Regions from separate parts of the Butyricimonas paravirosa genome, predicted to be linked through region 1. Evidence: riboswitches for the same ligand, from Rfam matches in the RefSeq annotation. Region 1 holds a riboswitch; each other region holds the start of a gene.
What was found. Region 1 has a riboswitch for cobalamin ahead of F1644_RS14330 (PKD-like domain-containing protein). Riboswitches for the same ligand answer to the same signal wherever they lie in the genome.
Positions count from the first base shown of each region.

Region 2: another riboswitch for cobalamin. It lies ahead of F1644_RS15075 (ABC transporter substrate-binding protein); the one in region 1 lies ahead of F1644_RS14330 (PKD-like domain-containing protein).
Region 3: another riboswitch for cobalamin. It lies ahead of F1644_RS15135 (TonB-dependent receptor); the one in region 1 lies ahead of F1644_RS14330 (PKD-like domain-containing protein).

Region 1 is NZ_CP043839.1:3,519,477-3,527,608, forward strand. It holds gene F1644_RS14315 (cob(I)yrinic acid a,c-diamide adenosyltransferase) at 1-353, opposite strand, end outside; gene F1644_RS14320 (hypothetical protein) at 416-1,069, opposite strand; gene F1644_RS14325 (hypothetical protein) at 1,340-2,026, shown strand; cobalamin riboswitch at 2,196-2,397, shown strand; gene F1644_RS14330 (PKD-like domain-containing protein) at 2,557-4,275, shown strand; gene F1644_RS14335 (hypothetical protein) at 4,295-6,346, shown strand; gene F1644_RS14340 (hypothetical protein) at 6,369-8,132, shown strand, end outside.
Region 2 is NZ_CP043839.1:3,695,015-3,703,182, forward strand. It holds gene F1644_RS15065 (BamA/TamA family outer membrane protein) at 1-950, opposite strand, end outside; gene cobI (precorrin-2 C(20)-methyltransferase) at 1,010-1,711, opposite strand; cobalamin riboswitch at 1,929-2,116, shown strand; gene F1644_RS15075 (ABC transporter substrate-binding protein) at 2,138-3,289, shown strand; gene F1644_RS15080 (iron ABC transporter permease) at 3,294-4,340, shown strand; gene F1644_RS15085 (ABC transporter ATP-binding protein) at 4,550-5,560, shown strand; gene F1644_RS15090 (hypothetical protein) at 5,616-5,855, opposite strand; gene F1644_RS15095 (hypothetical protein) at 5,925-6,605, opposite strand; gene cbiD (cobalt-precorrin-5B (C(1))-methyltransferase CbiD) at 6,822-8,168, opposite strand, start outside.
Region 3 is NZ_CP043839.1:3,709,789-3,717,956, forward strand. It holds gene F1644_RS15120 (PepSY domain-containing protein) at 1-333, opposite strand, end outside; gene F1644_RS15125 (sirohydrochlorin cobaltochelatase) at 341-1,267, opposite strand; gene F1644_RS15130 (TonB-dependent receptor) at 1,267-3,480, opposite strand; cobalamin riboswitch at 3,534-3,743, opposite strand; cobalamin riboswitch at 3,939-4,125, shown strand; gene F1644_RS15135 (TonB-dependent receptor) at 4,232-6,589, shown strand; gene F1644_RS15140 (C1 family peptidase) at 6,980-8,168, shown strand, end outside.

The DNA.
Region 1 (8,132 bases):
TGGCGGAGAACATTTAACACTTCTTCTAGGGAAAGCATGGAGTAATACAGGGCAATTGTCAGTTCGTCCAAGATAACCATATCGAATTTACCTTCCATAAGATGTTGGCGACATTTTTCCAGCCCTTCGTGAGCTGCTTGTATATCTGCCGGGGTGGGTTCTCTTTCAATGAAGCGGCCTTCTCCGAATTGCTGGATAACAAGGTGGTCGAACAAGGGTTCTATGGCTGTTTCGTTATATTTCATGCTCTTGACGAATTGCCCGATGAAAACACTTTTCCCGGCACATAAAGCCCGGACGGCCAGTCCGAAGGCCGCGGTTGTTTTCCCTTTCCCGTTTAGATATGGATGTATCCTCTAAGTGTCATGTCCTTTTGGTTTTAAGTTTTTTGGGGGGTAGGAGAGCTGCATGAACATTACACTCCCGCGTACACGCTTGGAGAGAAACGGGTGGTATCTTTATTGCCGAAAAACAAGTAGAGATGCAGGGGTGTCCCTTCCGGTTGTTTCGCTGCCGGGATGTCCACGGTCACTTTGCCGTCGCCCCGGAACGAGTTAAGGCACGTGATCATTTGCGGGGCGCGGGGTAAGGTCCCGTAAAAATATCCCACGTACACTTGATCTGACACGCTCGCTTTCGGGCAGTCAATGTCATTTTCCCAGTTTAGGGTCACGGACCATCCTTCCCTTGTGACACTCGTGATCACCGGTGCGTCCAGCGTGCCTGTCGAGAATCGGAATGTCGGGAAAGCCCATACCCCTTCTCCCGGGCGAAAACATCCCCCGTTTTGAGAATGGAATAAGGAATCGCTTTTATTTATTCCCATCTCCTTGGCCATGAGTTTCCATATCGGCAAATCCCCGATGGCACGACGGTAGATTCTCCACATTTTACGGGCTTCCGTGAAACGGCTGGAGGATTCCTCTTCCCCCTCGGTTCTTGTTTTTTTAGGACTCCGTCGTGATTTGCAGGCCCGAACTTTATTGCCGTGTCGGTAATAGGTTATCCCGTCGATCCGGATAGAGCCTTGTGCCAGAAGAGCTACAGGAATAGATAATGTGTTTTCCATGATAATAATTATTTGATAATCACTCGTGTATTAATTCATGAGCAAAAGTAGATAGAATATTTTTAATACGCAAATAAAACTCTTTTAAAACGCTATTATATATAGCGATTTAATAGGGATTTAATAGCGTTCTAATAGCGCTTTACATGAAAGTGATCACTTATATCTCATGAATAATACATGTAATAATTGATTTATTTAGCTTGAAAATGTAACTACATTGGTTTATTTGTGTATCTTTGCTGGCGAGGAACATAAAAATAACAGGATATGGCGGAATTTGTAAATCCACTTGGAAAGATTCGGGGTAAGTTCGGTAACGTGATCACTTACGGGGGACCAAACGGGAAAAATTATTGCCGGGGGACAAGCATCTCGCGTAAACCGAGCCAGGAACCGCAAAAACGACAGTCCGCGGCTTTCGGGGCGATAACGGAACGGAAAGTATGGATGAGAAATGCCGTCCAGTTGGGATTTCCCGGAGGGAACGGTTACCCGAAAGGTTTTCGGGGATTTACCAGTGCGAACGTGATGGATGCGGTGACCGTGGAGAAAGCAAATCCGGAAAAACCTTTCAATAGCCGTAAGAAGGCAGTCAAGGAATTTAACGGGGTGATCAACTACGAGAAATTACGCGTGGCAGCGGGGTCGTTGGTGATCCCAGAAATTCGTGCCGAGGTTGATATGGAAAATCGGAGAATCTTTTTCACTCACGAGAAGGAAGAAATCGAGTCCGTTGATTGCTTTCTGGATGATAAAATTTATGCCGTGCTTCTTTGTAAGACAAAATATATTTGTCGTGTCGAGGAGTTGGGACTTCGGGGAGAGACGATAGAAAAAAGCGTGAACTTTTCAGAAAAAATAGCCGGGGGAGGCCTTGTCATTTATGCCTTTGCTAAAAATGCCGACGGGAAGGATGTTTCCGATTCGGTGTGCCTGTGGGAGGCTGAATCGTAAATGAGCGATAGGAGATACGAAATATGGTGGAATTTCGTTTTATGAAAACGATAAGTCATAACGGGTTGTGTTATAATCATTCACAGTCATGTTAGGTCTCTATGAATGATAAATTTTGTAAAAATCTAGAATTATAACTTTAAAATCCGAATAATATTTGTTTTTTATATATTTTTGCGACGATTTTGGTGTCACACCCTGTTTCAGGCGTGTGGTGAAAAGGGAATCAGGTGCGAATCCTGAACAGACCCGCTGCTGTAAGCTCCGCCAAAGTCCGTGAACACGACTCACATCCACTGTTTCGACACGAAATGGGAAGGGCGTTCAAGGACGGAGCAAGTCAGAAGACCTGCCAAAGTCACGAATCTAAAGCTTTCTGGGACTAGAGCTTGGATGAGGTAATTATATTCACTATTGTTAATGATAGGCGAGTACTGACTGTATCTGTTTTGGATACAGCGGTTTTGTCGTTTTTAGCTACAGCTTGAAGCGGGAATAGCAATATTGGAAAATTGTTTAAATATATGATTATGAAAAAAGATGTTCAATTGAAGTTTGCGTTATTGCTGATGCTTTTTGTCGCGAGTTTTGCGGCTTGCGATGATGATGACGAAAAGATCGATGCGGGTAGTCCTGATTTCACGTTCAATTCTGAAACGGGAGAGTATAACGTGAGAATCGGGAAAGAGGTCGCTCTTTGCGCTCGTGTGAAAGATGCCGTGAATCCAGTATATACCTGGAAACGGGAGGGAAAAATCGTGGCGGACGATACGGTGTATTATTTCAAGGGGGAGATTTTGGGTGAGAGTTTCGTGAATTTTCGCTTGGATGCAGACAATGGTAGTGTGGAAAAACAGGTGAAGGTGACGGTCGTTGATCGTTTAGCCCCGCAAATTAAGCTGGAATCAGCCGCGGTGGCTTATTGCGGGATCAAGAAAGAGTTTGCCGCGGAAACGGAGTACACGGATGAGACAACCACGTTTGAGTGGAGTTATGGAGGGCAGGTCGTGTCGCATGATTCGATCATGTCGTTTGAAGAGGAGGATATAAACGTGTACACTCTTGCCTTGAAGGTGACGAATGCGGATGGAGTTGATGTGAAGAATATCAACGTGTCAGTTATTCCCGAGGAGAAACCACTTTTGTTTTTCGACAACGCTCGCTACGTGTTGCCTTCCATGTTAGACAAGGCGATCACGATGACTTGTCCGATCGGTAAAAATGTGGTGTTGGCTCCTATAAAATTTGCTATTAGTGATCAGGCTATTTACGAGTGGAAAGTTGACGGGGCGGTACAGAGCGGGCAAACTTCCGTTTGTTTTGATTTTAAGCCTTCCGTGGAGGGGAAAACGTACGAAATCGATGTGACAGCGACAGATAACGGCAAGACGGCTTCCGCGAAAGTTTACGTGGAATGTACCCCGAAAGAGGGAACGTATTTTCGGGATGTGACTCCAAAGAGTAGCTATATTTCCAATTATTGTTATGAATTTATTCCCGCACCCGGGCAATTTATTAATTTCCCGGAAGGTAAGACGGCGGAAGATGCCCGGATGACAATACAGAAAACGTTAGACAACGGAGGAGGTGAAGGGGGGTATCTTGCATCTTTGGGTGCGTGGGGAGGATATTTTATTTTGAAATTTGACCATAGCGTGGAGAATGGTGGTGACGGGGAACCTGATTTTGATATGACGGGTAATCCTTTAGGCAAGTACTGGTGTGAGTGTGGTGTCGTGTGGGTGAGCCAGGACGAGAATGGTGACGGGGTGCCTAATGATACTTGGTACGAGTTGAAAGGTAGCGAGACGGGTAAGCCGGGAATCACGCAACGGTATGCGTTAAAATACTATCGCCCGACGGCAACCAAGCAGGATGTGTTGTCCATAGATAATGACGGGAATCTATCTTTCTTGAGAAGGAACGCTTATCATCCGAACTCGGGCTACTTCCCTTGGTTTATGGAAGAGGAGTATTATATTTTGACGGGAACTTGTCTCGGTAATCAGTTCTTGACGGAAGGAATTGAAACGAACTGGGGATTTGACTGGGGATACGTGGATAATATTAACGATCCGGTTGGATTCCGTATAGACAACGCCATCCAGCAGGATGGGACCCCGGCTAAATTGAAATATATCGACTTCGTGAAAGTACACACGGCCCAGATGGGACAGGGTGCGGCTGTCGGAGAGGTTTCAACGGAATCTTCTGCCGCGATCGATTTGCGTTTAAAAGCGAAAAAATAGTATCTAAAAATTATAGGTTATGAATAAAAATATACTTTGGGGAGTTCTTCTTTTCACCTTGGCTTTTATTGCCGGCTGTGAAGATGATGATGATCCTTTTGTCGGGAGTGATAATTTCATCACGTCTTTTATTTTGCAATCGGGAGAGACGTCTTACGTGGCCTCGTTCCGGGGGGATACCATACTGATGGAGACTCCCGAGAATGTTGCCTTGGGCGAGGTTACCCCGAATATCGTGTGCAGTGAGAATAGTACGATAAAACCGGAACCCTCCGCGATAACCAATTGGGAGGAGCAGATTTATTTCGTGGTAACCTCGCATAGCGGGGAGGAACGGAAATATATTTATATACCGGAAAAGAAGGGAATAGCATTTGAAGGGGTTGTCGTTTTGAACACGCAGGAAGAGGTGGATGCTTTCGGGGCCAAGGGCGTGAGTCATCTTGACGGTTCTTTGGTCATTGGCCGGCAGGGAGGGACGGACACCATTCGTTCTTTGGCCGCTTTAGTTTCTTTGAAGAGTGTGACTAATGACGTGACGATTAATCGTTTGTTTGCGGGATATGAATTGACCGGGCTGGATAATTTGGAAGAGGTTGGTGGAAAATTGTATGTAAATTCTGCGGATAGCCTGTGGGGGGTGACGTTCAACAAGTTGACACGTGTCGGGGGAGATTTGAACATTACCAGTAATGCGGTCAGCGAGATTCTTTGTCCTCGCTTGGAGACCGTGGGGGGAGCCGTGACATTGGCAGCATCTTTTGTAACATTGGATTTCTCTTCTTTGAGGCAAATAAGCGGGGATTTGAATTTGAACGGGAAATCGGGAATGACAGGTATCGTGTTCCAGAGATTGGAACAAGTGGGTGGCTCTATCGCGACGAGCATGACTTCTCTCAAGAAACTGGAATTTCCGGTGTTGCGGCACTGTGATAAATTAACCGTGGGTAGGGGAGCTTTATTATTGCTTTATATGCCGCAACTAGAGGAGGTTGCCACGGAATTGTCGATTGCGTCTAATCCCTTGTACGAGGTTTCCTTTCCCGTGTTGACTCATGCCGGGGTTATTACGTTGGATTGTTCTCAGGTAAACCAGTTTAATGCTCCTTTTTTGAAAAACGTGGACGGTAATCTTAGTCTTACGCTTGCCGGGTTGAATCCTGAACAGTTGGGAGAATTGGAGCGTGTCGGGGGAACTTTGGCGTTGAATTTCGTTAGTGAAGACTTTAAATTTCCGGCTAAATTGGAGAATCTGGGAACTTTAGTAATTTCTTCTGGGATCAAAAGATTGGATGTGCGAGGAATTGAGATTGACGAGATTCAATTTAACGGTACCGGTTTGGAGAACACGACCGTAGTCGGGAATGACGTTTTTAACGGGAATTTTAATCTACAAAATCTTGGCGGGTATTTCCCGAAATTAGAGGGCTTTAAAGAAATTAACGCTCTCACGATCGGTTACCTGGGAATGAGTGGCGATGCGGTTGAAATAGCGAGTGTGCGTAAGGTTAACGGGAATTTTTCTTATTGGGCAAATTCAAACGTAACGGGAATATCATTCCCCGATTTGGAAGAAGTTAGCGGGAATTTTGAACTTTATTCCAATATTAAAGAGTTTCATTTCCCAAAATTAAAAACGGTCGGGGGAAGTGCCATGATGTCTATTAATAATTACGATGATGAGACGTTCCCCTTGTTGGAGTCCGTGGGAGGCGATATGACGTTCCAGACCGGTTATGTTAGCTGGAATAATTTTTATGGACCGGACAAGATTCTTTATCCGTCGTTGCGAATCGTGGGTGGGGTGTTGGATATACGTCCTAGGACTCCGGACCCTTGGTCGTCAGATCCTTCGGAGTTGAATAATACATTGACGAATTTGGATTTCCTTTCAGAAGTTGAAAGTATTGGAGGATTCCGGATCGAGAATCACGAGGCTTTGGTTTCTTACGAGGGGTTGAAGAAAGCTATCTCAACTTGTCCCTCGTCGAAATGGGCAGTGGAGAATAATGGATATAACCCGACTTACGAGCAATTGACGAAAGAACAACAATGGACCAAGCCGGAATAATTCATGAATAAAAATAAAGGATATGAAAATAAATAATTTAATATATGTGTTGTTGTTCGCCCTCGTATGTTTTATTACCGGTTGCGAGGATGATGACAGTTTGTTCTCGGGAGATGAGAATTATATTACTTCCTTCCGCCTGATAGAAGGAGAACATGTTTATGCCGGTTGTATCGTTGGTGATTCATTGGTTCTTTCCATTCCTGAAAGCGTGTCGCTTGAAAATGTTGAGGTGGAGTTTACTGCGAGCGAGAATGCCACGTTGAGTCCGGATCCGGCTTCGATTGATGATTGGGGGAAGGAACGGACATTTACGGTGACTTCTTATAATCAGGCTTCACGTTCGTATAAATATATTGTGATTCGGACGCTTGTTGCTCAGGCCGGAGATGTTGTGTTGACGACGCCCGAGGAGATTGAAACGTTTGCCGCTCGCGGTATTAATAAGATCGAGGGGAACTTGGTTATCGGAAAACCGCTTGGAACGGTAAAGGAGGATTCTTTGGTTTCTCTTGCTCCGCTTTCTTCTTTGAAAGAGGTTGCCGGAAGAGTTACAATTAATCCCACTTTTGCAGGAGTTTCACTTGATGGGTTGCAAAACTTGGAAAGTGTGGGTGGTTTTACGATGCTCGCTCGTGCTAGCGAGTACGGGGCTTACGGGCTACGGGATTTGAAAGAGATGGTTTTACCTAACTTGAGGAAGGTTGGTTCTGATCTTGTCATTTCTGCCGATACGCTTTATTCGGTAGATTTGAGAGCATTGGAGAGCGTTGGCGGAAGTTTCACGATTGAAACGCGTGATGTCAGGAGCATGGATTTATCCGCTTTACAGGTTATTGCTGGAAAATTCTCTTTCTCCGGGCGTAATGGTAATATGCTTTTTCCCGAACGGTTGGAATTGCCCAAGTTGGGTATGGTCGGGGATAAAGTGGAAATAAATAATCCCATTCGAATGAAGGAGCTTTTGTTTCCCGCTTTGACTTCAGCCGCGGGTATTACTTTGCAACAAACCGGGGTGCTGGAGAAAGTGGATTTCAGTCAGTTGAGAGAGGTGGCGGAGACGTTGACATTGCAATGGACCCATCGGGTGAAAGAATATGACTTGTCACAACTTCAATCGGTAGGAGGCTTCCGGGTATATTATATTGAAGATTTGGAAAAGATTAATTTGCACCAGTTGAGCCGGGTCGGAACAGGAGGATTTACTATTGAGGTGTGTAATAAATTGAATGATTTGGATCTTGCTGCCTTGACAGAGGTGCAGGGAAATTTTGTGTTATCTGCCCCCGCGGATCTGAACGCTTTGAAAGAGGTTGGAGGAAATTTAACCTTTTCGGCGAATACGGAAAATTTTGATGGGTTTAATAGTTTGACTTCGGTAGGGGGAAATTTCGCTTTGAGCGGAACGGCAAAAGAGGTGAATGGTTTCAAAGCTTTGACAACCATCAAGGGGTCAATGACATTGAATAATATGAACAATGTGACATGCGTGAATGGATTTGATGCTCTGAGGTCGATAGGTTCCGGTTTATCCATATCAAACATGGAAAAAGTGGAAGAATTCCCTTTCTTGGCTAATTTGCAGGGAGCGCAGTTCGCACAATGCTCGTTTTCTCGACTTCCGGCATTACAAGGATTGGATATTTCGGTTTTTTCTACTTCTAAATTGATGATTGATAATGTTGGGGCTGATTTTGTTTTGCGGGGGAACTCGGAACTTGATGGAGAAGTTACGTTGAATTCCAGTCGCGGTGTTCGTTTTGACGGCATCGAAAAAGTGCAAACA
Region 2 (8,168 bases), 180 kb from region 1:
TGAAATTGTATCAGGTCGTTGTCCCGGTATCTTCCCTCGTAGTACCCTCGCATGGCGTATGATCCTCCCATGAGGGAAACCATGCTCCAGGGAGTGTCTCCGTAATTGAATGTCCCTTGTAACTGGCTGGCGAGTATGGCACCTTTCCACATTTTCTGGTAGTATCGGAAGTCCACGCTTGTGCGTTTGAAACTATCGTCATTTCCCAGCCATCCGGGAAAGAATTGTTGTTCCAGTTGGGCGAAAAATCCTCTTGCCGGGTTCGGGATAAAGTCTCGCGAGTCATAAGATATAACGAGTCCCGGTCCGAAAGTGTTCACGTTTTTCTTGGCCCCGTTGAGGAACGTGATGTCATCGAAATTCCTTGCCGTGACGTTGCGGAACATGAGGTTTGCCCCGGCGTACAAATTGGGAGCGAGTTTGTATAGAAGTTCCAGTTTTACCTGTTGTTCCAATCGTTTGTACTCTGTCTTGTGATCCTCGTCTTTCCCCGCATCGTAGCCGATCCCCCAGTATTCACTGGGAAACGAGAAAAAGTACATATTAATGTTTGCCCGGAAACGGTCTTTCGGGAAAATCATGTTGCCCCGGATACCTAGCAGGTAAAAACCCGTGGTCGTGACATCCCCGTAAAGGGAAATGTTTGACGGGGAGATGGTTTTATCTTCACGGTCAATACGGAATAGTCCGGATGCGACCACGCCGAGCCCCAGTTTCGTGTCGCTCGAAAAGTGCGGTCCCCCGATGATGGAGAAGTCGAATTTCTTTTCTTCTTTCACCTTGTTCGATTGCTCGAAATAACGATAGAAACGGTGAAAGAATCCATTCTTCAACGTGTCAGTTGTATTGTTCAGCGAATCTCTTGTCACGAGTTCCCCCGCCATGATGTCATGGAACGGGATAAACAATAAAAGGCATAACGACAATGCACATGTTATTCGTTGAATCATATAATTAACCTGTAAAAATGTTTATAATCATTCATCTTGCGTCTTCTTGTACGCAATATCTATGCCAATTGTTTGCAAGGACGAATAATCATTAACGAGAAATAGGGGAAGTCTTTACGTGTGATGTCGTTGTAAGCAGTCGTGTGTAGCTCGTCTGACGTGCCTACATTTTCGTAATAGTGGTACTCGTGGCAGGGACTTTTTTGCATGAAACGGTGTATTTCTTCCGTGCATTGCGAGAGTTTCATGATCACCACGACATGACCGTTGGAAAGAAGGGCGTCCAGTTCTTCGGCGGTGGTTGTTCCCGGTAGAACGACGAGTTTTTCTTCTTGTTTCACGATGTGAAGGCCCGAGATGGCTCCTGCCGCAATAAAAGCAGGGACACCGGCCACGGTGGTCACGGGAAGGTTCATAGAAGCGAGTTTGTCGAACATATAATTCACGGAAGAGTAGAAACCGGAATCCCCTTCCGCCGTGATGGCAACGTTTTTACCCGTGGCGACAAGGGATGCTATTTCCGTACAAAGGGCATCATAGGCTTGATTGGCAAACGTGCGATCCTTGGACATGGGTACGTGGAAAAGTCGTACTCGTTCCATGTTCACGGGCAGGGCTTGCAGGATGTCCCGGGAACGGGATTTGGTCTGTGTGCCGGGACAATAGATAATGTCCGCCCCCTGTAAGGCTTTTAATGCCTTCAACGTGATCAATTCCGGTTCTCCCGGTCCCAACGATACTCCCACGATTTTTCCTTTCATGTCTAAATTAGTTTGTAAAGTTTATAAGGTTCATAAAGTTTATAAGATTTATGGTCCCTTGTGAGGTGCTTAGTTCACGGCAACGGAAGTTGCCGACAGGCTTCGTCCGAAGGACACCCCGTTACTTTATAAGCTTTATGAACCTTACAAACCTTATGAACTCTTTTTCTTCGTTGCAAAAGTCGCTAAAAAAGGAATAGCCTCAAAATAATATTTATATATTTGCAGGCGTCTTGGTGCTTTCATGTTGGAAGAAAAGGGAATCCGGTGAAATTCCGGGGCTGTCCCCGCAGCTGTAAAGTCATTGCCCGTCCGAGAGGGCGGATCTTTTCGTTAGGCCACTGGTGATACCGGGAAGGGGAAAAGATGACAAGCCAGAAAACCTGCCAGGAGGCGTGATTAATTAATACTTTCGGAGGAAAAGAAATGAATGTAGTGCGTTTTTTTTATCTTTTATGCTTTTGTAGTGTTCTCTTTTGTTGCAAGTCGACTTCACGCAAACAGTCGTCGGGAGAACAGACCGTGAAAGGGAAGGTCGATACGGTTTCCCGGATTCATATTAAGTATGCTAAAGGTTTTTGGTTGGAGGAACGTGAGGGGTACGTGGTACTGAACATCAAGGACCCGCAGGAGAGTAGTCATACTCATTACCAGTACGCTTTGGTTCCGCGTGGATCGACGGTGCAGACCCCGAAAGATTTACCGGTGGTGGCGTTGCCCGTGCGGAGTGCCATTTGCATGACCTCGTTGCAGCTCTCCAATTTCATCAAGTTGGGGGCGATGGATCGGGTGGTGGGAATCACGAGTACTCGTTTCCTGTTTAACAAGGATATGCAACGGCAGGTGGACGAGGGGCTAACCCGTCGTATCGGCATTGAGGGAAATTTCGATAACGAGGTGATCATGAGTATTAATCCCGACCTGATGTTGATTTCCCCGTTCAAGCGCGGGGGATATGATGCCGTGAAAGATATTGGAATCCCGCTGGTGCCTCATCTCGGTTACAAGGAGATGACGCCTCTCGGTCAGGCCGAGTGGATCAAGTTTGTCGGTCTGTTACTGGGCATGGAGGATGTGGCAAACCGGGAGTTCGACCGTATCGAGCAACGTTATAATTCTTTGAAGGCGATGGTGGGGGAGGTGAAAAGGCGTCCGGTGGTATTTAGCGGGGAGTTACGTGGGGGTGTTTGGTATGCCGTGGGAGGAAAGAGCTTTTTGGCGCAATTGTTCCATGATGCGGGGGCGGATTATTTCTTGAAGGATGATCCCCGTTCCGGTGGTGTGACGCTTGATTTCGAGACCGTGTACAATCAGGCAGAGAGTGCCGATTACTGGCGGATAGCGAATAGCTTTGCCGGGGAGTATTGTTATGATGCCCTGAAAGCGCAGGATGAGCGTTACGCGGACTTCAAGGCGTTCAAGGAGAAACACGTGGTCTATTGTAATATGCGGGAAAAACCGTTCTACGAGAGTATGCCTGCCGAGCCCGAAGTCGTGCTGGCGGATATGATACGGGTGTTCCACCCGGAAATCCTTCCCGATCATGAACCGGTGTATTATGATATTTTAAAAAAGTGAGCCGATGAAGAGAGGTAAGTACACGATACTCGTTTTCGCGATCACGATTTCCATTCTCGTGTTCTTGTTGTTAAACTTGTTGCTGGGTTCAGTGGCCATCCCGTTTCGTTCGGTTTGGAATATCTTGACGGGAGGCGAGGGGGATCCGGTGGCATGGCAGAATATTATATTGAAATCCCGTCTTCCCCAAGCGTTGACCGCTTTGGTGGCGGGTGCGGGACTTTCGATAAGCGGTTTGCAGATGCAGACGATTTTCCGCAACCCGCTGGCGGGGCCGTCCGTGTTGGGTATCAGCTCGGGGGCAAGTCTCGGCGTGGCCTTCGTGGTGTTGCTTTCCGGTCAACTGGGTGGGGTGGCATTAAGTCGTCTCGGTTTTATCGGGGAGGTTGCCCTGTCGATTGCGGCTATCGTGGGAGCCTTGTCGGTGATGGGGCTGATCGTGCTGGCATCCCGGAAAGTGGCGGGGAGCGTGACGTTGTTGATTATCGGGGTTATGATCGGGTATATCGCTAACGCGGTGATCGGGGTGTTGAAGTTTTTTAGCGTGGAAGAGGATATTAAGGCTTACGTGATCTGGGGATTGGGGAGCTTTGCCCGGGTTTCGGGTAACCAGATGATGTTGTTCGTGACGATCATGGCCGTGATTATCCCGTTATCGTTTTTGCTGATCAAGCCGTTGAATTTGCTGATGTTGGGTGATGGTTATGCCCGTAATCTGGGGTTGAATATCAACCGGGCCCGGGTGTGGGTGATTACCTGTGCCGGGGTGTTGACGGCAATCGTGACGGCGTATTGCGGGCCGATTATTTTCCTTGGGTTGGCGGTACCTCACTTGTGCCGGGCAATTTTCCAGACATCCGATCACCGGGTGCTGATGCCGGCCTCGATGCTCGTCGGGGCATCGCTGGCGTTGCTCTGCAACTTGATTGCCCGCTTGCCGGGATTCGAGGGTGCGCTACCCGTGAATTCGGTGACGGCATTGGTGGGGGCGCCCGTGGTAGCGTCGGTGTTGTTTAGGAAGAGGAAAAGGCGGGATGCGGTGGAGTTTTAGGGATTCAGTGATTTCGTGATTTTGATCTTAGCGTGAAAAAAGAACTCCCTCCCCCTTCGGGTACTCCCTCTATAAACAGAGGGAGAGTTGGATTATCCTTTCCCGAAGATAAAGAGTAATTAAGCTCCTCCTCTGTTTATAGAGGAGGTGGCAGCAGCGCTGACGGAGGAGTTTAATTCACAATTAATACGTTTTCAGTTATAATAAGTATGAAACAGGCAACCATTCAATTAAGGAATCTGGCGATCGGGTACAAGGGAAAGAACGACACGAAGGTGGTGGCGAGCGATATTTGCACGGCGATTAATGGCGGGGAGCTAACCTGTTTGTTAGGGGCGAACGGGGTGGGAAAATCCACTTTATTGCGCACGTTATCCGCTTTTCAGCCCAAGTTGGAAGGGGAGATTGACATTATGAATCGGGAAATTGGCACGTATTCAGACAAAGAGTTGTCCCGTACGATTGGTGTGGTTCTGACGGAAAAATGCGATGTCCGGAACATGACGGCCCGGGAATTAATCGAGATGGGGCGCAGTCCCTACACGGGTTTCTGGGGTACGTTGCACGGGGAGGATCGGGAGATTGTCGAACGATCAATCGCTCTCGTGAAGATCGAAAATCTGGCGGATCGTATGGTTCACACGTTAAGTGATGGCGAACGACAAAAAGTGATGATCGCCAAAGCGTTGGCACAGCAAACGCCCGTGATTTTCCTTGACGAGCCGACGGCATTCCTTGATTTTCCAAGTAAGGTGGAAATCATGCAGTTACTTCACCAGTTGACCCGGGAGACCGGAAAGACAATATTCCTTTCGACCCATGATTTGGAATTAGCCTTGCAGATTGCCGATAAGATCTGGCTCATGGATCGCCAGCATGGCATCACGATCGGCACGCCGGAGGATTTGGCTCTCGAAGGACATTTGAGCGGTTTCTTCGCTCGCAAAGGAATTGTTTTCGACATGGAAACCGGGTTGTTCCGCGTGGAAAATCAGTATTCATCCCAGGTACGGCTGGTGGGACACGGACATAAATACGCTATGGTGCGTAAGGCGTTACAGCGTAACGGTATCTTGGCTAACCGGAACGTGGAATCGAGCGTGTGGGTAGAAACGGGAGATTTAACAACTTCCGGTTTCCGGATCTGCCGGGAAGGGGAAAACGTGATTGAAGTGGGGACAATCGAGGAACTACTGGAACAATTGAAAATGGAGAATTGAAAATTGAAAATGAAAAAGACTACCCCCTTGGAAGATAAAAGTTAAAAGATAAAAACTAAAAGATAAAAGTTGAAGAAACCTGTAACTTGCTAACCTGTAACTTGCCGAAGGCAAAAAAATAAGGCAGATCCTTATTCAGATCCGCCTTATTTCTTTTGCGGTTATACACTTTCTTGGATTTGTGTACCCGGTTGATGTTCACCGGGTGGAGATGTTCTCGGATCTCCTCGTCCCGCCGGGCTTTTCTCATGGCTTTGAGGTAGTCGGCCCGGGTAATTTTAAACTTGCTTTTCATACTTCAATTGTTTTAACGTGTTTCCAGTCACGTGTTTTCCAAGTACAAAGATAGCATTTTTTTTCGGGATTATTCTGTGTCGGGAAGTGTGATCGCTTTATCCTCGGAAAAGGCTGTGTTATCTGCGCGTGCAAAGAATGGGTGGATGCATACTTCACCGTCGTCATCGCGAAGGGTGATTTCGCATTTCCCGTCTCTACGGGTAGCCCCGGTTTCTTTTTCGAGCGTGAAAGTGTTGCGGTAATCCGCGTAGAATATACCTACCATCATGCGGTCTGTCGGGGCAGCGGAGGGTTCGTCCCGCAAATCGTCCCACGTGATGGTGACAAGCGTGCCGTCCCGTGTTGCTCGTAGGTTGAGGGGGAGGGCGAGGGGGCCAAGACTGACTTGAAAACCTTCCATGTCAAGGATTTTCCCCTTTTCGTCTAGGTATTTATAGTTGGTTGATTGTATCAGGTTATCATCGGTCATCCCTCGTTGGGCCGCGGCAATCTTCCAGACGGGTAGATCCCCGAATCTCTTGCGAATGAAGGCGAACATATAGCGAGCAAAGGTGAATTTGGTGTTATTTTTCCTTTGTTTCGGTGTTCGATCAGGGATAATGTTGCCGTTCTCGTCTTTTCTTATCTTTTTCTTGAGAGTAATGCGCTTACTCGGGCAGGCTTGTAACTTGCCAAGCCTGTAATAATAGGTGATGCCTCCCACTCGGAAGCGTTTTTTCGGGGTTAACGAGGTGCCTTCTACTTGCATGATGATGTTTTTAGTGTTTTCGTGCGTGATTCGGAGATTCTTAAACTATTCACTTACTTCCCTCCGGTCCTTCGCTAATGTAAAAATAATCATTTAATTTAATATAAACAATACTTATACTGTATAAGTAGTATATGAACAGTAGAAGAGCAGTAGAAGAGCAGTAGATAAACTAAAGAGAGGCCAAAGAAGAGCCAGCGAAGGATTGACGAAGAGCTATCGTTGGCTATGTTCGGGAACTAGCATAATATCTAGACTAGTGTGTGGAAGTAGTGGACGGCAGACGGCGAGACAGCGATCAACAAGCAGGGCGAAAAAGGCCGGGGTGTCGGCAAAAAGTTCCCAAAGTTCACGGGCAAGGGTTATTCCGGAGATGCGGGCAACGCTTTCCGGGGAGCAGTGGCTTTCACGGGCGAGGGTGGCGATGAAGTCCCGGTTCATGATGACGTTGCGGCTATGCGTGTCCAGATGTCCCTCGGCGAGCTTGACGGCTTTACCGATCATGATGCCCATCGTGAGGTGGGCGATACCTTCCTCTTCGGCAAGACGGAGGGTGTCTCCGATATAGTTGCCGTAATGTACGAAGGCTTGCGGAGGGAGGTGGGGAAAGCGGGAGCGGAGGTAATTTTCGCTCTTGGCTCCGGAGTTGATAACGAGTTCCGTGCATCCAAGGGCCCGGGCAACTTGTATCTCTTTGCGTATGGAGTTGACAAAAGCCTCGGAGGAGAAGGGACGGACGATGCCGGAAGTACCGATAATAGAGATTCCCCCGGTAATACCGAGTTTGGGATTGAAGGTTTTTTGAGCGAGTTCGCTACCTCCGGGTACGGAGATGCGGACGGACACGCCGGACAACGTACCATGAGTGTGGAGCAACCGTTCGATCTCACCGGTGATCATGCGGCGGGGTGTCGGGTTGATGGCGGGATCGCCAACGGGTATGCCGATGCCGGGAAGGGTGACCGTACCGACACCTTCGCCGGGCAGGAATCGCACTCCGGGAATGTCTGCGAGAGAGACGGTGGAAAAAATGGTGTAGCCGTTCGTGACATCCGGGTCGTCTCCGGCATCCTTGGTAACCCCGCAGGTGCAACTATCTTTGGTGAGAACGCACGAACTGACGGGGAGGGTTACCGTTTCTCCATCGGGAAGAGTAATCGTGGCGGAGTGTTGCGGAATTCGTGAAAGAAGGCCTTCGAGGGCAGCACGGGTGGCTGCCGTGGCGCACGATCCGGTGGTGAACCCGCTACGGAGAGGGTAAAAACCGGGAAGGAGGCGTTCCACGCGGTAGCGCAAGCCGTGTTCACCGTTCACGACGTAGAAACTGTCGGGGAGCGGCGGACGGCGAATGACGATGACCGGGATGCCCAGTTGCCGGGCTGCGGTGATTTTTTCCTCGTAGTACCCGGATTCACCGCTTTCTTTGGTAAGGATAGCCCCGGGACGTAGCTGGCGGAACAGGGTTAGTTCGTCCTGTCCCTCTTGCCAGAAAAGGAGGTTTTCTGCGGGAAATCCGGCCCGGCGGGCGATCTCCCGGGAGTCGTCCCGGTCGAGTACACGGAA
Region 3 (8,168 bases), 190 kb from region 1:
TGCGTAGTTAATAACGGGAGCCACGACATTCGTGTCCGCGTATAACTCAACGCTTTGGCGTCCCCCTCCTATACTGAATACGGGATCTCCATACGGGTTGTTCAGAGAGAGGCCGTGGATTGGCGTTTTGGCAGGGAGACGGAATAACACGTCTTGGATGGCGGGCAAGCCATTCGTATCAAGAATTTCCGCACGAGTGAACCGATCTTCTTGGCTTACACGAGGAAAGGAGTGGTAGATCATCACGATTCCGGATATGAACCATGAAAAGCACAGGATACAGAGAATTAATCCCAGTATCCGGTGGATATGGATAAACAATTTGGTTAACATGGGCGGGTTAGTCTATATCGTCTGTTTTCTCGTATTTCTTTTTCTTCACGGTGATGTCTTCCCGTTGGTGTTTGGTGGCGAATTTCACGTGTTGGATGAAAAGTTCCTGTATGGCGGGATATTCTCCCAGTCCTTTGAGCAGGACGTTTACTTTATAGCCTTTCTTTTCCAGTTCGTCTTTCCAGTCCCCGGCGATGTCATTTTTGGCATGGTCTCCGGCTACGAACATAAAAGGAACAAGTGTTATTTCTTTTGCCTTATTCGCTTCGAGTTCGCGGATTACATCATCCATCGTGGGGTAACCTTCGATCGTTCCCACGTGGTAGTTCTTGTGTCCTTGGGCTTTCATCACGTAGTCGAGCATCCCGTAGGTTGAGTTTGCCGGGTGGTAGGTCCCGTGGCACACGAAGACGCAATCCCCTTTTTCCTTGTCCTTGATTGATGCGGCAATCGCTTTTACCACGGCTTGGTAATCCTCGGGAGAATGAAGAAGAGCTGTCCCTAAGCGAATGTCTTTGAACTTCGTTTGGTATGATGCAACTTCTTTTTGCAGGGCTTCCATTTCAATTCCTTCGATGATGTTCGTGGGTTGAAGGATCAAGTGGGTATAGCCGTCGGCAATCAGTTTGTTCATGGCTTCCGTCGGGTTGGGTTTGGTTATTCCTTTTTCTTTCAGACGGCGCATGATCATGCGGGAAGTGTAGGCTTCACGTACTTCCACTCCGGGGAATGTTTGTGCCACTTTTTTGTTGATGGCATCGATGGTCAAGGCTCGGGTGTCATCGTGAGTTGTACCAAAGTGAACCATGAGAATGGCTACTTTGTCATTAGGACCGAGGGTCTTGAATATATCGGAATGTTTGAAACCACCGCCACCGTGGGCTAATACATTAAGACTGATAAAGAGGGATAGTATGATGATAATTGTTTTCATTATTTTTTAAATCTAATAGTTAAACTTGCAAAGAATGTTCTTCCCGGACTTAATGTTCCGAGATTAGAGCCGTAAGGCAGGTTCTGGGAATAGTCGAACAGGTTCTCGATTCCCGCGTTGATTTCGAAAAGGAACATACCCACGGGAGAGAAAGAGTGGTTCGTTGTCAGATTCCAGATTTGGTACTTGGGTGCGTCAATCTCTTGGACTTTCACGAATTTTTTGCCTTGAATTCGTCCGTTTAGGTTCACGTTAAGACGATAGTTTGTCCATTCGTGCATGTAATTCGCCTTGACGGTTGCCGAGTGACGGATGCTTTCTTCCAAACGAATTTTGGTTTTCCTATCCCGGGCATCCACGTAGCTATATCCACCACCTAGAGAAAATCCCGCACCGAGGTAGCTGTTAACGGAAATATCAACTCCTTGTGTCCGGGCTTTGTCCAGATTCTCGTAAGTTTCTCGGGAAGTGACCTTGTTGGCTTCGTCTTCCGGTGTTAGGGGTAATTTCTTTGACTCTATAACGTTACGGAGGTCATTGATATACCCGTTTACGGAGATGTTACAGTACTTTCCCGCATATTCCGTGTTGAAAGCGTAGTAATTCGATTTCTCCGGTTTCAGATCGGGGTTCCCGATAACGACGGTTAATTTTCCTTTCTTGGCAGATTCCTTATAATAATAGAGGTCCGTCAACAAGGGAGCCTTGAATCCGGCCGCGTAAGAGAGCCTGAAGTTGAAATTTCCTAGGCTGTACATGGCTGAAAGTTTGGGCGTAAACTGATTCTTGAATGCCTCGTGGTAGATGTAACGGAAACCGGGTACTAATTGGAGTTTTTTGAAAAGACGAATCTCGTCTTGTGCATAAAGAGCCAGCGTATAGACATCTTTACTCTCCACCAGATCGGTGGGATTCTTTAAGTAGTCCTTGATGTACTCGGTTCCAATGGAAATTTTGTTGTACTTACCGATCTTGAATACTCCTTTTAGGTTGGTAGATAAGTAGCGTTGACGTTTGGTCAGGATTTCATCTCCGACGTGGGTGGTCGTGTCGCCCTTGGACTCGATGGCACGGGTGTATACTTTGTAGTACTCGTAGTTGTTGGCGTTGACATCCAAGCTAATATAAGCGGAATTACCGAACAGATATTTTCCCCCCAATCCCACAGCGTAGTTCTCGTATGACATATCATAGTCGAATCCGGAAGGGTCTTTAGCATCCTTGTTCACGGGACGGTCGAGTTCTTTGGTAAAGTAACTTCCTTCCACGTACAAGTTCAGATTTTTTGATGGATCGAAGGCAAAACGTTGGTTCACGATGTCCGAGTGAAATTTATCAGACACTTTGCGACGGGTAGGTACACTATCTTCTGTGATATTACTGAGTTGCCAGCCGTCAGATTGGCGCCTTTGATAAGAGGTTGAGGACGAGAATTTGCCAGCGTTGATGTCTGCGTTGACGTTCTCGATAAAACTGCCCTTGCCTCCTAATCGGGTCGTGGACACGATGTTCAGGGCGTCATGTGGCTGATCTGTGATAATGTTGATCACTCCCGCGATAGCGTCCGATCCGTAGAGGGAGGAGGCTGCACCTTTAAGGACTTCGATTCGTTTTACCCTACCCATGTCGATTCGGGAGAGGTCAACGTAACCGGAAATGTCTCCGGTCATTTTCTTCCCGTTCACGAGAACGAGGATATAATCTCCTTTCATTCCGTTAAGGGTCATGTTTGTACTCATAGCCGTTGGTCGGAAACTAAACGAGGGATTTAGCATCACGAGGGCATCCTCGATGGTGGAGATTCCGCCTTTTTTGATGTCCGAGGCTGTCATGACCTCGACGGGGACTGGCGAGTCCTTTAATTTTCGGTGAGTTCCCGTTCCCGAAACAACGACTTGATCGAGGTTGATCAGTGATGTTTTCAGTTGGAACAGAATGTCACTTTTGCTACTACTGACTTTTATGGAACTGACTTCGTAACCGGGGTAACTGGCCCGGAGCGTGTAGGTACCGTCGGGGACTTTTTCGAGGATGAATTCGCCCTTGTTGTTCGTGGCGATTCCGATGCTTGTTCCGACTAATCGTACATTGGCCCCGATAAGTGCTTTCCCGCTTTTTGCATCGATCACTTTCCCTCTCAACGTGATCTGCCCTAGCGAGACGCTTGCCAAAGTCAGCATGAATAATGTAGTCAGTACTACAATTCTTTTCATTCGGGTTAAGTTTTAAAGTTTATAATAGTATTCCTGGCCCCGAGAATACGCTATTACCTGTGTTTGTCTCGGCAGGTCTCCTGACTACGCCTAAGAAAGATACCTTCCCGTCCTTACGAACAGTGGTGTAAGAACCTTTCTTTGAATCTCCTCGTTAGGGAGAAACGGGCATCACAGTAGCGGGCACTGTACCGGATTCTAACCGGTTTCCCTCTTGTATGTTAATTGAGCATTAACACATCACCTAAGACGGCACAAATGTATATATTTTTTGACAAAAGGTTACGGTTGGATGAGAAAAATGATACCGGGAGAAGGTATAGAGATTCGTTAGGGACATTGTTGGAGTTTTTATTATAGGGATTGGTTGTCAGTTTGTTATGATGATTGAATTATGGAAATAAAAAAATCATGTTGAAAAAGTATAATATAAAAAAATATATTACATTCGCGCCATGTTTTGGTGCGGAGCCTTCGGTCATGGAGGTGATGCTTAATAGGGAATCCGGTGTGAATCCGGGACTGTACCCGCAGCTGTAAGTTCCTGTACAAGGGGTTTTGTACTTCAAATGTCACTGGTTATAAACTGGGAAGGCAACAAAATCCGGAACAAGTCAGAAGACCTGCCGAACTAGATAAACCATAGCTTTCGGGAAAAAAAGCGAGAGGGAAAAAGATGGATTTTACCTTAAACTCATGTTGCCCAAAAGACTATGTTAATAATGCTTATTCATTATTAATATATAGTTGTATGAAAAAAGTTGTTGTATTAGCATTGTTGCTGTTTGTGTGCGTCGGTTCGCTTTTCGCTCAAGAGAACGATAAGCGAAAGAAAAAGAGTATCACGGACTCTTTATTCCGTATCGATCAGGTGGATGTGATGCAGAAAAAGAAGAGGATTGATTTGTTGGGATTGGATGTGCCTTTACGTTTCGTTCCGATAACGGTGAGCAAGTTGTCTAGCCAGATGCTTGACCGGAAGGGAATTGTTGATCTGATGGATGCCGTTAAGTTTTTGCCGGGAATTGTAGCGAAAGACAAGCAATACGGGCAGTTCCAACAGTTTTCTATTCGCGGACAGGGGAGTGCGGTTGTTATGATTGACGGGATTCGCGATGAGCGGACGTTGAATAATAACGTGCCTTACGGGGATTTGGCTGCCGTGGAGTCGATCGAATTGTTGAAAGGACCCGCCGCTATTTTGGCCGGACATTCGGCTATGGGCGGAGTGTTGAATATCGTGCGCAAGAAAGCGTCTCCCGATTTTTCGGCCAACGCTCGTATCAGTTATGGTAGCTGGGATGAGAGACGGGCTACTCTTGGTTTCGGGGGAAAACTTGTGGGACCTCTCGAATATCGTGCCAATATCAATTATTCAACGGGAGACGGATGGCGTGAGGTGAATGCAAATCGTTTTTCCGTGTATGGTGTTTTGGGTGCTGATTTGGGAAAGTGGGGACGTATTGATGTGACCGGTAGCTATGCCGATGATGATTACACGACCGAGATCGGGGCTGCACCCGTTATGCCCGGTGATATGTTCTACGTGGACGGAGACAAACCGTACGCGCTGAAGGGGGATCGCCACCCGGAGGCGGATTACCGCGAGGTTTATAATGACTTTGCCAATAATTACATGAAACGGAAAGTATGGGATATGTCTGTGTCATACGTTTACCAGATCACGGATTGGATGAAGTTGAAAGAACGTTTTTCCTATTTCCACAGTGATTTGGATTATCATTGTATTGAGGGGCTTTCTTATCGTACCTCTAAGGATCCGATATATAAATGGTATTATTATAAGTCAGAAGACGAGAAGGTGTATGTTGACTTGGATACGGTTCAACGAGGAAATGCTGCCCGTCAGAATCCGTTGAATTTTAACCCGGACCACAAAAACGTGAATAATACGATCGAGTTGACCGGGAAGTTCGAGACAGGTTCCGTGTTGCATAACTACACGTTGGGATGGACGTACAATTGTTTTGATTTCGCCCAGTATAACGGTTATGGAGATGACGATTTGTGGGGGCCCGGTTTGGATGCACTTTTGCCTGTGCGGGACCCGCATATCGTGCAGGGATGGTGGGACACGAAAGTTTCAGCCGTTTCTCTGCGCACGGAGAGAACGCATGGAATTTATTTGCATGACGTGATCGAATTCAATGATAAATGGAAAATGATGGCATCCGGGCGTGTGGATTTGTATAGCCGGAAAACATCAAGTGCTACGATTGATGACGGGAAACAGAAATATGAAACGAAGAACAGGAAAGAATGGAAAGAGGTGGAGACCTCGGCATTCACGTATCGGGTGGGTGTCGTGTATTTTCCCATGCCTGAATTGTCATTCTACGGTTCTATTTCTTCTTATTTCAATCCTGTAACTACAACATATAGTCCTACCGTGATGTATTTGGACCGCAAGGGTAACGAGTTCAATCCTGATGAGGATGGGGGCGAAGTGTTCAAGCCGGAAAAAGGGTATTCCACGGAAGTCGGTGTACGTTACACCTTGAACGAGATGGTGGATATTAACGCGAGTGTATTTTATATTCGTAAGTATAATATCGTGAAGAGTCTGGGTGACACGACGGTGTTGGTGGATGGTGTTGCTACCGAGAAGAGTATTCGGGGACAAGTCGGAAGAGCCGACTCGCGAGGTTTTGACATTGAGGTGGTTGTTCGTCCGTTACCGACTTTACAAGTTACGGGAGGTCTCGGTTGGTCGGACTATCGTTTGCGGGAAATTGCCGAGAGCGGACGTTTCTCTAAATATAAGGAACAGAATAAAAATGTTCGTGCCACGGGTGTGCCTCGTACGACATTCTACGCTTATGCCGATTACACGATACCACGCGGGGTGCTAAAGAATTTGTCATTCCATTTAAGTGGGAATTTCAAGGATAAGGTGTTCCGGAATATAGATAACCGGTTGTACGATCCGGCCTTGTGGTTGATGGATGCGGGTATTTTCTACACGATCAAGAATCACGTAACACTGGCATTGAACATTAACAACTTGTTTGACAAGGAATATTTCGAGAGAACCACGATCATGGCGAAACCCCGGAATTATCAGGCATCGGTTTCCTATACTTTTTAATTAAAGAAAGGGAATTTGAAAGAAGTCAAGGAGGATGTCAAACTCCCTCCCCCTTTGGGGTATTGAGCCTGTAAGCAGTCTCGAATCGGCTCTCGCTCGACAGACAACGAGTAAACTCTCAGTCTGTTCTCGCTTACTCGCCGATTTCCCTCTATAAACAGAGGGAGAGCTGAAATACTCCCTGTTTTTGGGAAGAATCACCAGCTCCTCCTCTGTTTATAGAGGAGGTGGCCGAAGGTCGGAGAAGTTTATTTTGTAATAGAGAGAACTGTTCAGGCAGTTCTCTTTTTGTTATTGGCTAACGTAAATATATTCAGCTTGTCAGCTTGTTTTGCGGTTCTTTTTATACTTTTGCAGGCAGACAATTAAATCACAATCAATATAAAAGATATGAAGAGAACAGCATTTATTTTATTCGCCCTCGTTTTCGGAGGGTACATGATGGCCTATGCGCAGCAGAATACGACTGTACAGGACACGACAAAGCCTGTAGACTACCAGTTTACTGATATCAAGAGATTGCCCGCTACGTCCGTGAAGGATCAGTATCGTGCCGGGACTTGTTGGTCATGGTCAACGTCCTCTTTCCTAGAGTCGGAAATGATGCGAATGGGGAAAGATTCAGTGAATTTGTCGGCCATGTATTTCGTGAAACACGCTTATTCGGATAAGGCGGATAAATATGTTCGCTTGCACGGGGTGTTGAATTTTGCGGTGGGAGGAGCCTCTTCGGATGTGACGAATATGGCGAAGAAATATGGGATTGTGCCTCTTGAGGTGTATCAAGGATTGAATTACGGGGAACCGAGTCATGTTTTCGGAGAGATTGATGCTGTTTTGAAAGCTTACGTGCAAGCGGTAGTGGAAAATAACAACAAGCGGTTGAGTACGGCGTGGAAACGGGGATTCGATGCTATTCTGGATACTTATCTCGGACCGGAGCCGGAGAAGTTTGAATATCAAGGAAAAGAATATACACCGCAGACTTTCGCTAAAGAGGTGGTTGGCTTAAACATGGATGACTATGTGAATTTAACCTCTTTCACGCACCATCCTTTCTACACGGAGTTCGCTATTGAGGTTGAGGATAACTGGTCTTGGGATAAGGCTTATAATCTTCCGTTGGAAGAGTTGATGCAAGTGATGGATTATGCTATTGATAACGGTTATACTTTCGTCTGGGGTGCTGACGTGAGCGAGAAAGGATTTGCCACGAAGGATGCAGGGGTTGCCGTGATTCCCGCAACGGACACGAAGGAGATGAGCGGTGCGGAAATTGCTAAATGGGAAAAGTTGCCGAAGGGACAACAGATGATGGATGCTTTCAAGCAAGGTCCGGCTCCCGAAAAGACGATCACGCAGGAGATGAGACAGGAAGAGTTCGATCGTTACCTGACAACGGACGATCACGGAATGCATATCATTGGTAAAGCAAAAGATCAGAACGGAACTCCTTATTTCATCGTGAAGAATTCTTGGAATAAGTATAACAAATTCGGAGGGTATTTCTACGCATCTTATCCTTATATGGCTTTGAAGACAATGGATATTATGGTTCACAAAAACGCTATCCCGAAGG